Regions from separate parts of the Paenibacillus sp. NPDC058898 genome, predicted to be linked through region 1. Evidence: riboswitches for the same ligand, from Rfam matches in the RefSeq annotation. Region 1 holds a riboswitch; each other region holds the start of a gene.
What was found. Region 1 has a riboswitch for cyclic di-AMP ahead of ACOZB4_RS09595 (C40 family peptidase). Riboswitches for the same ligand answer to the same signal wherever they lie in the genome.

Region 1 (5,915 bases):
ATTTAATGGATCGGAGGAAATACCAAAGCATGCTGCATAAACAAATAGGAAAAACAGCTGTCGCTGCCGTTCTTGCCTTATCCTTGCTCGGCACCGCACCCCATGTTGGTCAGGTACATGCTGAGCCTGCCATATCGGTAAAGCTGGATGATGTTACGCTAACCTTCGATGCAGCTCCGCGGGTAGACAAAGGGGTCACCTACGTTCCATTCCGGACGGTCGGTGAAGCGCTGGGCATTCAAATCACCTGGAATAGCAAGACGCAAACCGTAAAGGCCATCGGCAGTGTGAAAGGCCAATCGACTGAAGTGTTACTTCAGGTGGGAAGCACGACAGCAACGGTCAATGGAAAACAAGTGAAGCTTGCGGCCCCGCCGGTTCAACGGGAAGGCCGTGTACTGATCCCGCTTAGCTCGTTCAGCAGCCAATTCGGTGTCGATGTGGGCTGGAATCAGGCAACTCGCACGGTCTCCCTTGTATCGCCGCAGCGCGAGATGCATTTGAGAGCCTTCTATGCATTGCAATCTTTCCAAGAACGGGATCTTGTTGCATCTATGAATTCAGTCGCCTTTGGATGGAGCCGCATCGATCGTGAGGGTCAGTTCACGCTTCAAGGCGACGAGTACCGCCTGCCCGCTGCGGCCGGTGACGTTACGCCGCAATCGATGGTAACAGATGCTGCGGACCAGAAGATTAAACCATACCTCATGGTCTACGCCTTGGATGGAAACGGCGAATTAACCAAAGTACTGAGCGATAGCAGCCTGCGCCAAAAGTCCATTGAAGGCATCACAGCCGCGGTAACGGAGAACGGCTTCGGCGGCGTTGTACTTGATTTTGAAGGGCTCGGTTTTAAACTGGATGTCGTAAACCAGCAGAAGCTGCTCAATGATTATGTCAAGCAATTAAAGGCAGCATTGCCGCATGACATTGCTCTGTCCTTAGCGGTGCCGCCATTGAACAGCGCCTATAAAGGCTATGATTACAAAACGCTTGCTTCCATCGCCGATGATCTCATCGTTATGGCTTATCAGTACAATCCGGTCGGAACCAAATCTCAGGTTCCCGAACCAAACAGTCTGGTGGACCAAGCGATCCAGTTGGCACTCCAAGCAGGTGTCCCGAAGCAGAAGCTTTTGCTCGGCATCAGCTTAAGCAGCGAAACAGCCACTTCCGTGGACGATAAGCTCGGTTTGGCCAAGCGTTATGATCTGAAAGGCGCTGCTTTCTGGCGTCTTGGCTTGTTCCGTCTCTATAATAACGGGGTGGAAGCAGCTGTGAATGCCTCTGTTGTTAAGGAGTAACCGAACAACCCCTGTGGGATTGACAGACTTATAGTAAGAAAAACTTCAATCGACGTACTTTCACAGATGACAGACCGCAGTTTGTAGACGTTTTTCTTGCGATATCAGGAAGTCACAAGCTTCGAAGTTTATACTTTCTGATATCTAAAAAAAAAGAAAGCCTGACAAGGACAACCCTTTGTCAGGCTTTCTGGTTATGTATTGAACCCTAAACTGCAATGTAATCCAATTAGCTTGCGCTTCCTACCAGTCTCGCATAATTTTCTTGACTCAACACACGACGTGCCGTGACATAACGTGGCTCGTAATATGAATCGCTAAGCTTGCTGATTCTGACTCCCTTGCTGCTGGAAGCATGCGCAAATTGTCCGTCACCAATGTAAACGCCTGCATGAGAAATTCCGCTGCCACTTGTATTGAAGAATACCAAATCTCCAACCCGCAGATCTTCGCGATCCACATGTTCACCAGCTTGAGCCTGGCTTTGGGAAGTGCGTGGAAGATCCATATCGAAATTTCTAAACATGTACAGAATAAATCCGGAGCAATCAAACCCGCTAGTGGTCGTTCCGCCCCATTTGTATGGAGTTCCTACCAATTGCTTCACTTGATACTGAAAATTCGGTTGTTGATCAGCAAATGCTGATACGGCACCAGAAGAAAAAATAATTGCAGACCCTAGCAAAGTGATGACAAACTTCTTCAAAATATGTTCTCTCCTTCGATGCCTACGGAGTTAGCTAAGGGTTCGGTTGAAGGTTCCCTATACTCTCTATACAAGAGTAATTCACCCAAGACGGTTCCCCCGTTTTCCAAACGAAATTCGGCAAAATTCATTAACGTTTTGTAACCTTCTCTTAATATAGTATACAAGCAAGGATGCTGTCAATCATATCCTAAAAATCTATCGTTTTATGTTTGGAGCTGTCGTAAAGATGGTTAATTTCGGCCGACTATTTTTTAACCATCTCACACAGTCATGACAATTATGTAACTCTACTTTCCTTCTCAAATTGCTTTTTTTAATAATCTAGCAACTTTTTACAGATCTATGCGTTTACATAATCAGAAATGAAATTAAAGAGGTGATCGATCCATTATGAGTCAAATCACGATGGCTGAAGCTTTGGCAGTCCGGGCAGCAATCAACCGACTCTTGAATCAATTGATGTCGGAACGCTTGAACAACAGCAGCACAATCATTGAAAAAGGGGAAACGGCGGAATATCCTGTACGCAGTGTGGATGCCATTACGGAAGAAATCGAAGCCGCCGCCGCGGATTACAGAAAGCTGGATTTGCTGATGGCAATCTCCAATACAACACAAACCATTAGCTGGAACGGCTCCGACATGACCATCATGGAAGCGATCGAGCTGGCCAAACAGATCCGCAGCGATATCGGACAACTTGCTCATCTCGGCTCCCGCAAGAAGCTGGAGCGGCAGAGCAGCCGTGGCAGCGGAGATGGTGCCGTAACGCTGTTCAACGTCGCTTTATATGATCCGGAAGCTTATCAGGCGCAAGCGCGGAAGAAGGAACGCGAAGTAACCAAGCTCTCTTCACTGATTGAACATGCCAATCATACGTCCATGATTACGTTTGACGCATCCAAGTACATGGAATAGCGGCAGCCGCCGGCTCCAAGCCTGCAGGTCATCCCCACGTGCGGGTTTGGAGCCGGCGGTTTCCGCCGGCATCGCGGGAAAGTGTGAGCAACCGCTTATTGTTTGTCGGATACAAACAAACCTAACCAGGAAACCAAAAATCGCCCCCAGTGAAAACGGATGACGGCTTACAGTTCACGCCTATCACTTGTCACATGTTACGGACTTATAACGAAAAAAATGATCGCTCCGTTTCCCGCTCTCTATGAATAATTGGAAAGCCGCCCCCTGAAGGGCGGCTTTTGTCTAATTCGCTTAAGCTCGGTTAACATGAAACTACGTTGCCGATCCGAACGCTTTTTATCTAACCGCTATTACTCCTTTATCCTATCCGTAACGTTCTCTTTACACCTATGCTACTGGAACAAGGCCGCAGCTCCAACCAGACCAACATCGTCCCGAAGTCCTGCAGGAACGATCTCGTACGTGCCTAAATAGGATGGCATGACCAGCTTATCTGTCATTTCCCGCAGCTGCGGAAATAAAAGATCGCCCGCTCTGCTTACTCCCCCTCCAATCACGATGCGATCGGGGTTGAAGCTGTGAATGACGTTAACCAGTCCAAGCGCCATATAATAGATGGCTCGATCGATGACCTCTACTGCGACGGGGTCATGAAGACGTTTTGCCTCAAACACATGCTTGGCATTCACTCCCGCCTCGGCTGCGGCCAGTTCAGAAATTACGCTGGGCTGGGTGAGCATCCGCTGGGATGCTGCCTGGCCGATGGCCGTTCCTGAAGCAAATACCTCCCAGCAGCCGTGGCTCCCGCAATTGCACTGCGGACCGTTCGGATCAATGATATGATGTCCCAGTTCCCCAGCAAATGAACTGCTGCCCAGGAACAGCTTCCCATCCAGCACGATCCCTGAGCCGATGCCGGTGCTTAGCGTCACGTACACCATGTTCGTCGACCCTCTTCCGGCACCTCTTACATACTCTCCCCATGCGGCTGCATTGGCATCATTCAGCACCTGTACTTCCGTATGCAGATCACGTTCCATCCAGGCTTTGAGGGGGACATTCGTCCATTCCGGCAGATTCGTACCATGAATGACAATCCCCTCCCTACTGTTAACTGTTCCGGGTGAAGCCATCCCTACGCCTCGAAGAGGGTGGCCGTCCGACACGCTGCGGATCATGTTCGTAATTCTCGCGACCACTTCTTCAGCCGTACGCGCACCCGCTGTCTCCATTTGCTCCCGGTTCAGCAGCTGTCCTTCGGAATCAAAGAGCGCTGCCGCGATCTTCGTACCCCCAAGGTCAACGCCAACCACAAATTCTTGCTGTTTATTCCATAAGGTTTGCAATTTTTGTTCACCTGTTTCCGATAGGTTTGCTACTTCTATTGATGTATGCTCTCAGCCAGCGATCGCAGCTCGACCGGATCGATGGGTTTCAGCCCTGATCGACCGTACCGAACAGCTGAGCCGAAATGGACCTCGCTCACACCGGTCCGGTCGATAAAATCGTGTATGATTTCCCACTTCAGACCATTGCCGGCCAATATTTTAAGTTCACTGCCTGCCGTTTGTTCTACAAGCTCCCGAATTCTCGGGATGGCCTGCGGTGCAGGCTGCGGCCCTCCTGACGTTAGGACACGGGTAACCGACGGGTATTTCTGCAATGTACGCAGTCCTTCGAACTGATCCTCCAGTTCATCAAAAGCCCGGTGGAACGTGACTTGCATATCTCCTGTCCATTCCAGCATTTTGACCAAGGAGTCCTCGTCAATCTTCCCTCCCGGAGTCAGCATGCCAAGCACAACGCCAGCTGCACCTGCCTTGCGGATCGCCTTAACCTCCGCCATCATGGTAGCTATATCATGTTCGTTGTACACAAAGGATCTGCTATGAGGTCTGACCATGACATGTACAGGAATCTGAACGGCTTTCACAACCTCTTCAACAAGCCCGATTCCCGGCGTAAGCCCGCCTTCGGTTATCGCTGTGATCAATTCCAGACGGTCCGCGCCATTCTTCTCTGCTGTGATGGCATCATCCACGCATGTTGCGATTATTTCAAGCAGCATCGTCGTCACTCCTTACTGAAGTTGATTCTTTATGCATGGAGAAACTGCTTCTCCACATAATCGGCGAGCAATCTTGCACCATAGCCGGTAGCCCCCGCTGCGGAGTGGGGAAATTCCCTTTTATACTGAACCGTGCCCGCCATATCGATGTGCACCCATTTCATGGAATCCGCCACAAAATGACGGATAAACAGCGCAGCCGTTATAGCGCCTGCCAAAGTTGACGTACCCACATTTTTCAGATCGGCATAATCGCTTCTGAGATCCGATTCGTACTCGTCCATCAGCGGCATAGGCCATAGGCGCTCTCCGTTACGCTCACCGATCTCAACCAAATCGGCCGTAATCTGTTGATCACCCCAGATGCCCGCAATCTCCAAGCCCAGTGCGGCTCCGACATTACCGGTAAGGGTTGCGATATCAATCACCTTATCTGCGCCAAGCTTCGCTGCATGCAGCAGCGCATCCGCAATGATCAATCTCCCCTCCCCATCCGTATTCGCTACCTGAACGCTTAAACCATTCGGATAATGAACAACGGAAGAAGGAAGCATTGCATCCGGTCCCGATAAATTATCGGCAACGGCTATAAGCGCCGTTACGCGTACCGGAGCTTTTTGCGATACCAGAATATCCATGGCACCCACGACGGCTGCAGCGCCTCCCATATCCATACGTGCATCGCTGATGTCTCGGCCGATTTTGACGTTCATCCCGCCCATATCAAAGGTTACGCCTTTGCCAATGAGCACAATATGAGGACTATCCTTCTCGGAATCCACCCCATTATAGGAAATCTCAATCATGGCAGGCTCGTATTTGCTGCCGGCACCCACAGCGATCAGACCGTTCATCTGCCGATCATGGAGCTCTTGTCCGCGATACGCATGAAGCTGAACGGGTGCCTTCTTGA
Region 2 (5,915 bases), on a different contig from region 1:
TGAAATTTCCATACCACACCTCATCCGTGAGAAATAAAATAACGAATCCATTCGTCAGAACGGTTCTCATGGAGAACCGGACCCCTTTTGTGGGGCGTTATCCTATTTATCGTCAGGTCGGGCTTTTTTTTTTAGTTGTAATTTCCGGTATAATGGAAGGAAGGGAAACGAAGCTAAGTACGGCAAGGAAAGGAGTGATGGAGATGGGCGTTAAACACGGAAGAGATTACGGCGAAATTCTGGCAGAACTGACCGAGGCAGTCGGACGAATTACCGACAGCTATGTCTTCTTTGAAATGGAAGCTGAGGATTGGGGCAATCTGGGTGAAGCCGAGAGAAATGAGGTTCATGAAGCGCTGGCTGAGGATTTGTTCTATGCGCTAGGCACAGAGCCGGTGATTAATGTTGGCAGCGGCGTGGTCATGCATGATCAAACGAACCATCGAATACATATTTTGATTGGTGAAGAAGAGTTGGCCTTTGTGGCTCTTGTGTAATCACTCCAGTTATCAACAGATACAGGGCAGAATAGAATAGATGACAGAAAGACCATATTACGTGTAAGTCGGCTTTAAGATAGGTTTTTTTCGGGGAGGAAGATAAAAGATGCTTTATACGCAGCAAGAAGTAGAGGCTCATCTGGAAAAGCTTGAGGGTTGGGAATTTGAACAAGGGAGATGGATTGTACGGAAGTATACCTTCTCCTCCTTCATGAAGGGAATCGCTTTTGTTGATGAAGTGGCAGCTATTTCAGAAGCTTTCGGACATCACCCCTACATCACCATAGATTATAAAGTCGTTACACTTCGTCTCACCTCTTGGGACGACGGTGGCATTACGGCTGTGGATATTAAGGAAGCGCAGCAGTTTAACGAAGCCTATGAGAAGAGTCGTTCGAAGGATGGCAAGGCGGCACAATAGGAGGGGGGACGGTTAGTCCCCTCAGAGGTCCCGAATATGTAAAAACACGCTTGCGCCGGGAAGAGCTCCAGGTGCAAGCGTGTTTTGAGTATAAGCTGATTTATTTTTTCTCAGCAAGGTATAGCGCGATGTTTGCGATTTCTTCAGGCTTAAGTTGATCTTTAAAGGAAGGCATTCCCTTACGACCTTTGGTTACAACGTTGAAGATTGCGTCCGCATCCATGTGTCCGCCTACTTGATTCAAAGCCGGCCCAGCGCCGCCTTGAAGTTGGTCGCCGTGACAGCTAATACAGCTTGCTTTCATTGTGGCTTCCGCTGCGGCAGCATCGAGAGTCACTTCCGGCATGGTCGGCTTCTCTTCCTGAGCCACCTGTTCCTTACCTGGGAGCGTAAACATCAGCGCGATAGCCAACGCACATGCGACGAAGAACAATCCGCTCATGATCCATTTTTGCATCGTCATATCGTCCCTTCTATGTATACTGCACTCTTGCACTTGTCTCCATTATAAACCAACATTCATAGACAGCATAGCCAGTTGTGACAAAAAAAGCAACTATCCGGCGTGGCTTCATAAAAAGTACACAAAATTGTGCTTTTTCATATAGACAAAGATTACTATTCCTCATTAGCCGGCGGCTCATACACCATACAGTGGAAAAGGGCATTTCCCGTTGGCGTAAGTCGCTCATACGTATCTGTGATATGAAAGCCTGCCTTTTGATACGTGCGGATCGCTCGCTCATTCCAGGTCAACACCTCAAGGTCGATTTCGTCGACAGGCCGCCTCCGCCTGGCTTCCCGAACAATCGCCTCCATAAACCGTTTACCCATTCCGCGCCCGCACCAATCAGGCCGCATGCCAAGTCCGATTCGTGTCACCTTGTGCATCGGAAACAGCTGGGCAAATCCCCACAGGGCCTCCCGTTCATCCAGAATTGAGATGTACTGCCTCTGGCGAATGTCGGGATCGCCAAACTCGACCTCAAGCCCTTTCATCTGCTCCCAGGGAAGAAAGCCATAGATATTATAGGGAGGAGGATAGGTCCAGGCGCATATTTCCTTTGCGTGCTCTTCACGCATGACTACGGTGTGAAATGAAATCGGTGTTGCATCCATTGGTGAAGTCCTCCTATCGTATATATGAATGATAACCCTTTTCCGAACATCCAAGTCGCATCAAAAAGCCCGTCAAAGAGAGGTAAGGGCTCCTTTAACGGGCAAGCAGTGTGTATAGGGATGATTAGCCTCTAAAGCTTAGGATGATTCACCAGCCGACTCTTCATACGTATCATCGCTCATGATACGCTTTGCACCCACGTATCGCTGATCATAGTACTCCTCTGCAAGGCGGTTGATAACCACGCCGCGGTTGGTCGAGGCATGGGCAAATTTGTCATCGCCGACATAAATGCCGACGTGGGAGATGCCCTGGCCCGATGTGTTGAAGAACACCAAATCGCCAGCGCGTAGATCCTTACGGGACACGCTTGTCCCCATGTCGAATTGAGAGCCGGATTGATGCGGGAGCTTCAAACCGAGTTTGGCATATACATACATGGTGAAGCCGGAACAGTCAAATCCGCTCGTGGTCGTACCGCCGTAGCTGTATCGTGTACCTAGCACCTTATCGATTTCCTGATCCAGCGCACTATCAGCAAACACGCTGCCAACGCCCAAAGTGAGTAGCAGTGTGATACTAAGGGCTGCTGTTGATAATGTTTTCTTCAGCATGGAAAGCTCCTTTTCGCTGCCGCGAGGCATAGCAATCTATGTATTAAAGCACTTACATTAATGACAAAGTTGTTACTGCGTCCATTCTATCAGACAGCAAGCGGGATTGGCAATTATTTCTTGATGGATTTTGCTATTTTTCAATCGCATTAGCTGTCGAAGCGTCAGATAAAATCAATATTTTTCCAAAACGGTGTTTAATGAAGAGAGAGAAGGGTATATAAAGAATAAGAGGGTATTGGGGATGGAATAACCAAACGAAGTCATTTCAATATCTTCATTCATTTTTTTTTGAAAAGTGGAAACTTTTTCGTTGTCTTAAACGTTATAAAGGTATACACACAATCAACAAAAGAAAAAAGCCGCTGGATGAGATCGGCACAATCTCATAAACCCAGGGCTTCTTAATAAGAGTAAATCAATAAAGTTCCAACATTAATTGTAGTTCACAGCTACAGATTTGTACGTATTCTGACTCATAATTCTCTTAGCGCCTACATATCGGTTGGCGTAATAGCTCTGGCTTAGCGGACTGATCATGACACCACGCGAAGATGAGGAATGAGCAAATTTGCCGCTCCCAACATAAATACCCACATGAGAGATACCTCTACCGGATGTGTTGAAGAACACGAGATCGCCAGCTTTCAGGTTGCTCTTGGATACTGCCGTTCCTACTTTGTATTGAGCTGCAGACGTTCGCGGCAGGCTAAGGCCAAGCTTCTTGTAAACATAGCTCGTGAATCCGGAGCAGTCAAAACCATTCGTTGTGGTTCCACCCGTTTTATAAGAGACACCAATGGCTGGTTTGATTGCTGTATTTAATTTGGAATCGGCGAAAGCGCTTCCGGTCCCTAATGTGAGTGCGAGTGCGAGGCCGAGAGAAACAGCCGTTAACTTCTTTTTCAAAACAAAAAGCTCCTTCCATTGCCTGCGAGGTTAGCTTAAGGGTTCGGTTGAAAGGTCCCCTATGATCCCTCTCTTGCGAGATCAATTCACCCAAAACGGATCCCCCGCTTCCCATATCGTTATGGGAATTCGGCTCCTTAAAATGTTGATGAACCCATTCATTGACGTCTGACGTTCCAACATTGTTAACGAATTTACATCGTTCCAACAAAAAAGTTACAGTAAAGATGACAAAGTTGTTACTAACATATTCGTTATTTTAGCAGAGTATTAACAATTTGGCAAACGAGGAAAGATCATTTTTAAACAAAAAAACCTGTCCCCATCTTGGGGAAACAGGTTTTTTTGTAATTTGGCGCTCAGAAATTTGTAATATAGAGGATAAATGAATGCTTATTCTTTGTAAAACCAAGCTCGAGATAAAAACGTGTCACTTCGGATTACAGCTTATTCGCGAGCATGATTCACCATTTCAGGGTAACGAATTGTAACGATTAGGAATGCTGTGAGGAGGAATCTCCCCACAAATGATATTGGGTGGAAATTACCCAAATTTGGAATAGTCCATTCAGGAAATAAGAGGCCTGCTGTATAATTAAGCCGATCAACCCGGCCCAGAAGAGCGAAGCCGAGCTCAGGAGCAACAGAATGACACAGGCTGATCCGCCGATGGTGATGGACAACAGCACTGCCGTGCCCAAGCGACGGAAGAGTGCCAGAATAGAGCTGATCATACCGAACCCCCCAGTGCGCCCGAATTGCATATAGAGCAATAACAGGCGGATCAGATAGGCGTACAAGAACCACCCAGCTGCATAGGGCAGTGCATGAAGCAGCAGAACAGGCTCTTGAATCCCATTCAGCAGAATCGGAAGGATTTTGGGCAGAATCCAGTAACCGGGCGCAAAGGTGAGAATGAGCTCTATCAGATAGAATAGCGTTACGGGTTTCCACAGTTTCCGCATGCCAATGAAGAAGAATAAACCGCGCTCGCCCTTAGCTTCCTGGTGAAGGTTGTAGAAGATGCCGGCCCGAATGAGCGGGGTGAAGATCATCCTGATCAAGAGCAAACCGGCCAGAAGCCATGCGTAGGTATGGACCGTGCTGCTCAGGGATAGGCTCATCTCGCCCTCGTAGAAGAATAAAAGACGGCTGAGCTCGTTAGGGGCAGAATCCGGATATCGCATAAGAAGGGGAACGACTGCCGATTTTACGAGTCGGTACAGGCAGTATCCCCACAGCAAACGGTATAAGAAGAGCAGAATCGAGACGTATAGCTGGTCTTTAACACTGATCCACCCTTGGCCTGCGTAACTTTTCATGTGCTCCCCCCTCACCATGACAGGCTGCCGAACAGCGTCTCCACAAGCTTGGTAATACTGAGATTCCAGCGTGTAACCACCTTCGGATCCATTCCTGCCTTCATATAGTTATTGATGTGTTTATTCTCTAGGACGATGGAATATTTCGGATCAACCATGGCCCAGGCGAGCGGAGTGCTGTACTCCAGGGTGTAAGTAACTTTTCGGTCCTTGCCGCTCCAGGTTCGCTCCACCGTTTTGCCGTCCTCAAAGGCGAACACGATTGGCACATCGGTTATATCCCCGGCCTTGCTCGTTATCTTGACCGTAGATTCATACCGAGGATGTTCCGCCGTGCCTTTATTTTTGGTTTTGATCACGTCGATGGCAACGTCCGCCATCTGGCTTCCATATACATATTGGTCAAAATACGGCTGCCAGGACGTTTTGCTTACTTGCTCTACAACTTTCTGGAAGTCGGACGTGGTCGGGTGCTTAAAGCGGTATTTCTGGGCGTACGTATGAAGAATCTTCTCCATCATCCGCGGACCGACCTGTCGTTCGATGCCTTGCAGCACCAGCTTGCCCCTCGTGTAAACATTCAGTGCGTAGTTTTCGTGCGAGCTGTATTTCCAGGATTCCATCTTCAGCGGTGCAGGGGAAGTGATGGATGCTCCCTGAGCCGCCGTATTGGAGGTAATCCCGTATTCTTTTTCCATCACTCGTTCTTCTGCATAGGTTGCAAAGGCCTCGTCCAGCCACGCTTCCTCAAATTCGTTACTTGCGATCATTCCGTAAAAATATTGATGGGCAATTTCATGAATGACGGTCCGCTCCAGCTCATATCCCGGCGAATCGTTTTTGGCCCCGAAGGCCGTGACCAGCGTCGGGTATTCCATGCCGCCTGCACCGTTGCCCGATTCCGGCGGAACGACGATGGACAACGTGGAATACGGATAGGTTCCGTACCATTTTCCAAACGAAGCGAGTGCCGACTTGGCAGCATCAAAGTAACGCTCCTTTAAGTCTTTATGGGCTGGATCGAGATAC
Region 3 (5,915 bases), on a different contig from region 1:
TTATCCTGTTTGTTGTGTATGCGGGATATTGGCAGGCCGTGTTTGCGGTGACCCTGGTCTCGGCCGTTGTATCCCAATTCTCGCAGCCTTCGTCCATGAAGATCATCAAGCGCTGCTTACCGGATGAGCATGTGCCCGCGGCCACGGCTTTGTCCCAGACCTCGATGTCGCTGTTCATCATTTTGGGACCGATGGTCGGCACGACGATCTATCAAGCTTTTGGATTGCAGGCTTCTTTAATCAGCTTGTTGGTTCTATTCGGCGCTTCGGGGATCGTGCTGGCGTTTCTCCCTTCCAGTGTGGATGAACCATCTAAAAATTCAGAATCGACCGGTTCTTTTATGAAGGACTTGAAGGCAGGCTTCACTTACATCGGTTCCAGTCGGCTGCTGAAGGTGCTGTTGGTGGTCTACGTTTTATTGGCGCTCGGCAGCGGACTTGTTCAGCCGCTCGATATTTTTGTCATCACGGAGCGTCTACAGCTGGCAATGTCCAGCGTTCAGTGGTTCACCGCGCTAGAGGGTCTTGGCATGTTGATTGGCGGCGTGCTGGCCGCGGTGATTGCGGGGAGAGTAAAAGGCAACTACTTGCTGTTCGCCGGGCTTGCCTTTCTTGGATTCTCGACCTTTGTCGAGGTGCTGTCCCAATGGCCGATCCTGACAGGCACGATGCGCTTCGTAACCGGGGTGCTGATGGCGATGGCGCAGACGGTATTGATGGCCGTGATGATGCAGCAGGTGGAAGAGAAATTCATTGGTCGGCTTAATGGCGTGATGACGCCGATTTTTACCGGCATGCTGCTTATCGGCTCGGGGTTTACGGGATGGTATATGTCGGCGACCTCCATTGTGGTCGTGTATTTCACGGCAGGTGCGCTCTTCCTGCTGTCGTCCTTCATTAGCATGAAGCTTCCGATCTCGAACGTTCCGGTTCAGGAAAAGGAAACACCTGTTAGGGTAGAGACTGCCGCCGAGGCATAGGCTGCTGGTTTCGAACATGATGGTGGTATAAAGGCATAGGCTTGCCGGGTTAGAACATGATGGTTGGTAATTGCATCAACCAAGCGGTGTCGGATCCTCTCCGACACCGCTATTTTACATGTACCGCTCAGCTCGGATCGAGCGAATGAGTCAGGGCAAATCAAGAGCAGCCAGGACAGAGGCTGTCTTGTCCCCTCTGTCGCACACGATCGTGATATAATTCACGTTCTTGCTATGGAGGCTGCGGTACAATATGGGTAACTGTAACAGAAACATCAGACGCTGCATCCGAGAGATTTCAGGACGGAATGCGGGAGAAATGGGGGAGCGGCCATGGCCTATTACAAACCTGATCGCATTGCGGAGATCACCTTGGAGAACGGGGTGAAAAAAGCACATAACTCCGCCATGAACGTGATGATATTAGGATTTTTGGCGGGTGCTTTTATTGCGCTCGGCTTTTTGCTGGATATTCGCGTAATTGCCGGAGCATCGGAGGCTTGGGGAGGCATTGCCGGTTTTATAGGCGCGGCGATATTCCCTGTCGGACTGATTCTTGTATTGCTAGCGGGCGGAGAGCTTCTGACAGGCAACATGATGGCCGTGTCCCTGGCCAGATTCAAGAAGCGGATTTCCACGAAAGAAATGGTACGAAATTTAGCTCTTGTCACGGTAAGCAATATGGCAGGGGCGTTGTTCGTCGCTTATTTCTTTGGTCATGTGACGGGTCTGACAGGCAGCGGCGTTTATCTGGAGAAGCTGGTGGACATGGCAGGTCATAAGATCGACGACAGCTTCCTGCAGGCCTTCTTGTCGGGCATTGGGTGCAACTGGCTCGTGGCGCTCGCCGTGTGGCTGTCCTACGGATCGGATCAGATGAGTGGCAAAATTCTCGGGATCTGGTTTCCGACGATGGCGTTTGTAGCCATTGGCTTTCAGCACGTGGTGGCCAATATGTTCCTCATTCCGGCAGCGATATTTGAAGGATATTACAGCTGGGGCGAGTATCTGATGAACTTCATTCCGGTATGGCTTGGCAATTTCGTCGGAGGCGCGTTGTTTGTGGGAGCTGCCTACGGGACCGTATATTTGAAGAAGGATGATAAGGTTGAGGTCATGCTTCGCGGCGAACAAGACGCCGCACTGCCGTCTGCGCCAACTACCGGCACTGCTCAACAGGTTCATTCTGCGCAGAATGTTTCTTAATATCCCGAAGCCTGGTAAGCGTCTAGGCGGAGGGGAAAAAGCTGCGATTGACCGCTCCCTTAAGAATAGGGATCGGATGATCGCAGCTTTTTTAACGTTGTTGGCGGAGTGGATTCCTTGTATAAGTCGCAGCGGAACAAGCCCGCTATTTTTTTAAATGGTAAGGTACTGTGGTGATAATCACATCTCTCCGATAAAGTAAATGTGCGCGAATGAGCAAGCTGGACTGATTGTGCAGGAAGTTATGCCAGCCCTTCTTGGGGATGAACTGCGGTATGACAACGGTAACCTGGTAGTGGGATTCGCTGGCCTTCCGCTGCACGGTATCGATGAATTTGGTCAGCGGCTGAATGATGCTCCGATAAGGCGAGTGCAGCGTCACCAGCCGGATGTCCGGCTGCCACTTCTTCCATTTTTCCTGGAAGGCCGCCTCGTCCTCCCGCTCGAACGGCACGTACACCGCGATAATTTGTCCTGCTCCCAGTGATTTGGCATAATTCAGCGAGTTCTCCACCACATGCGTGATTCCCGCCACAGGCAGAATAATAACATTTCCCTCAATCGGCTTAACCGGCTCACAGGTCGTAATTCGCAGCTGGTCTGCTACGGCCTCATAATGTTTGTGGATTCGTGTGAAGATCCAAATGATCAGCGGCAGGAAAATCAAGACGGTCCACACTTGGGCGAATTTCGTGAAAAAGAAGATCATCGTCACGATAAAGCTAATGCATGCGCCGGTGGTATTAATGATCAGCTTGACGATCCATCCTTCAGGCTTTTCGCGAATCCACTTCACCATCATCCCTGTTTGGGAGAGGGTAAAAGGGATAAACACGCCGACGGCATACAGAGGAATCAGATGCTCGGTTTTGCCTTCGAAAGTCAGCAGCAACAGAATGGAGAAGAACCCAAGCATGATAATCCCGTTTGAATATCCCAGACGGTCCCCCCGGACGGTGAACATTCGGGGAATAAATTTATCCTTCGCCAGATTAACGGCAAGCAGCGGGAAGGCGGAATATCCCGTGTTGGCGGCCAGGATCAGAATGAGAGCCGTTGTTCCTTGGATAAAGTAATAAAAAACGTTTCGTCCAAAGGTATGCTCGGCAATCTGGGAAACGACAGTGACTTGCTCGCTGGGGCTAACCCCATAGTAATAGGCCAGGAATACGATGCCCGAAAATAACATTGCCAGCAAGGATCCCATCGCGACCAAGGTTTTGGCCGCATTATTCGGAGCGGGATCCTTGAAATTCGGGATGGCGTTAGAAATGGCTTCAACGCCGGTCAGGGCAGAGCTGCCCGAGGCAAATGCCCGCAGGAGCAGGAACAAGCTGAGACCGGCGACAGGCGTGCCGATCGGCGTATGAAGCTCTGGTGATGCATGGCCTGTAGCTATGTTGAATATTCCGACGCCAATCAGGATAAACAGCGCCAGTACAAACAAGTAAACCGGATAAGCCAATATGGTGGCCGACTCCGTAACCCCTCTTAAATTGAGTACGGTCAAACATAGAACGAACACGATGGAGATGGGCAGATTGTAGGCATGCAGTTCCGGAAAAGCCGACGTGATCGCGTCCGTCCCCGCCGATACGCTGACCGCAACCGTCAGGATGTAGTCGACCAGCAGGGAGCCGCCAGCGACCAATCCTGGATACATGCCTAAATTCTGTTTGGAAACCACGTAGGCTCCGCCGCCATGCGGATATGAGAAAATAATTTGTCTATATGATAGGATAAGTGCCAGCAATAAGATGAGGACCCCGACGGCAATCGGTATGGAATACCAATAGGCAGCCGCGCCAACGGTCATCAAGACGATCAGAATTTGTTCAGGTCCATAGGCCACGGACGACAAGGCGTCGGATGAAAGGATGGCCAGCGCTTTGGTTTTGTTCAGCTTTTGCTCGCCCAATTCCGCTGATTTAAGGGGTCTTCCGATGAGGAATCGTTTGATAGAAGAGAACATGTTTTTCACCGCCGATTAAGAATAGGTACATGATGGGAGCTGCTTGAAGTGAGTTCAATCGGTGTGCCTCATGTGCTGGACATATGGGCTATCTCCATTCCAATATTGATTTTTGGCAAACAAAAAACACAGGTTAGAACCCTGTGTTTGATCACAAGTTCACAACCCTCTCCATCAACGCTGACGAGGTTAGCTGTCGGATTCGGGCGGTGAGAGTCGCCCTACCTGATAATAGTCGCGGCGTAAGTACGCGCTGCATCAGGATTCACCCCATAGTATGGTTGACAGATCCTATAGGTATCCATCCATACGTGTGGTTCCCCCGCTTTCCCAATTGGAAATTAAGCGAATGTCATGTGAATATGAAGAATGATTTCGAAGCTGAATAGTATATTACGCCTGCTCAAATCTTTTGTAAAACACCCTCCAACGAAGAATAAAGCAGAATTATATATAAAAAATGACAGATAAGCGCTTACATAAATATGTAGCTTTGAGAGGCTTTGTTTTTTGCATGTTTGCTACAGAAAGCATGACTTTCTATGATGCGTAAGTGGCAAGTAGCCCAGATATGATGCGATAGACGCTGGATACAAACAAATTCGCCATGCCGGTCTCGGGGGAGGAGACATGGGCATGGCGAATTTTTTGGGAGTGGTCCATGATTTGGCAAGGAAGAGAAAGGGTCTGGGTTCCTCTTCGTTGCTCTTGATAGGAATATACCCGGAAGGAAGTAGAGTGAAACACCCGCTCAGAAAAAAATGTAAGACTTTACTGGAGCCCTGATTTTCTTTTAAGATAAGGGGATATGATTCAGCGTGTACAAGGGGGAATGGACGAAATGACTCAAGCGATGATTCATCAGGAGAATGGTGTGTTTCCGGCGGTATGTCCGTTGGATTGTCCCGATACTTGCGGTCTGCTGCTGCATAAAGAGAATGGAAAAATCGTGAAGGTTACCGGCAATCCGGATCATCCGATGACGCAGGGAGCCATCTGTAATAAAGTCCGCAATATGGCACATCGGGTGTATCATCCCGAGCGCGTGCTTTATCCGCTGCGGAGGGTAGGGCCCAAGGGTGAGGGGGCTTTCGAGCGGATCAGCTGGGATGAAGCGATTCAGGAGATTACCGGGCGCTACAAGAAGCTGATCAAGGAATATGGCTCCGAGAGCATTCTACCATACAGCTTTTACGGCAATATGGGGATATTGAGCGTGGACGGTATGGATCGGAGATTCTTCAACAGGCTGGGCGCCAGCCGCCTGAAGCAGTCGATCTGTAATTCCGCAGGCACTGCGGGCTGGAAATCCGTAATGGGGTTTAATGGAGGCACCGTCCCGGAGGAAACCGTTCATGCCGATGTCATCATTGTCTGGGGCGGTAATATCGTCAGCACCAATATGCACCAAGTAGTGCTGGCAGAGAAAGCACGCAAGGCCGGTGCCAAGGTCATTGTGATTGATGTTCATAAGAACCAGACCGGGCAATGGTCGGATTGGTTCATTCCGCTGTTTCCGGGCACGGATGCGGCACTGGCGGTCGGCCTCATGCACATCATGTTCCGAGATGGCATGGTGAATGAGGAATTCCTCCGGCAGTATACGCTCGGGCATGAAGCCTTGCGTGAGCATGTCAAAGACTATACGCCGGAGCATGTATCCTCCATTACCGGCATTCCGGTAGAGGATATCGAGAAGCTGGCCGAGCTGTATGGCCGGGCCGGTACTTCTTATATTCATATTGGTAACGGTCTTC

Region 2: it holds a riboswitch for cyclic di-AMP, as region 1 does, so the genes downstream of both, ACOZB4_RS32710 (C40 family peptidase) here and ACOZB4_RS09595 (C40 family peptidase) in region 1, are expected to answer to the same signal.
Region 3: it holds a riboswitch for cyclic di-AMP, as region 1 does, so the genes downstream of both, ACOZB4_RS15845 (APC family permease) here and ACOZB4_RS09595 (C40 family peptidase) in region 1, are expected to answer to the same signal.

Annotation. Positions count from the first base shown of each region.
Region 1 is NZ_JBMOSM010000003.1:268,921-274,835, forward strand. It holds gene ACOZB4_RS09590 (stalk domain-containing protein) at 30-1,304, shown strand; gene ACOZB4_RS09595 (C40 family peptidase) at 1,534-2,010, opposite strand; cyclic di-AMP (ydaO/yuaA leader) riboswitch at 2,014-2,143, opposite strand; gene ACOZB4_RS09600 (hypothetical protein) at 2,404-2,931, shown strand; gene ACOZB4_RS09605 (ROK family protein) at 3,327-4,280, opposite strand; gene ACOZB4_RS09610 (copper homeostasis protein CutC) at 4,316-5,002, opposite strand; gene ACOZB4_RS09615 (leucyl aminopeptidase family protein) at 5,032-5,915, opposite strand, start outside.
Region 2 is NZ_JBMOSM010000025.1:35,647-41,561, reverse strand. It holds gene motA (flagellar motor stator protein MotA) at 1-12, opposite strand, end outside; gene ACOZB4_RS32735 (hypothetical protein) at 204-497, shown strand; gene ACOZB4_RS32730 (4a-hydroxytetrahydrobiopterin dehydratase) at 607-921, shown strand; gene ACOZB4_RS32725 (c-type cytochrome) at 1,022-1,378, opposite strand; gene ACOZB4_RS32720 (GNAT family N-acetyltransferase) at 1,540-2,040, opposite strand; gene ACOZB4_RS32715 (C40 family peptidase) at 2,179-2,652, opposite strand; gene ACOZB4_RS32710 (C40 family peptidase) at 3,091-3,564, opposite strand; cyclic di-AMP (ydaO/yuaA leader) riboswitch at 3,569-3,709, opposite strand; gene ACOZB4_RS32705 (hypothetical protein) at 4,059-4,886, opposite strand; gene ACOZB4_RS32700 (M1 family metallopeptidase) at 4,898-5,915, opposite strand, start outside.
Region 3 is NZ_JBMOSM010000005.1:214,771-220,685, reverse strand. It holds gene ACOZB4_RS15855 (MFS transporter) at 1-980, shown strand, start outside; gene ACOZB4_RS15850 (formate/nitrite transporter family protein) at 1,314-2,186, shown strand; gene ACOZB4_RS15845 (APC family permease) at 2,332-4,158, opposite strand; cyclic di-AMP (ydaO/yuaA leader) riboswitch at 4,321-4,516, opposite strand; gene ACOZB4_RS15840 (molybdopterin-containing oxidoreductase family protein) at 5,000-5,915, shown strand, end outside.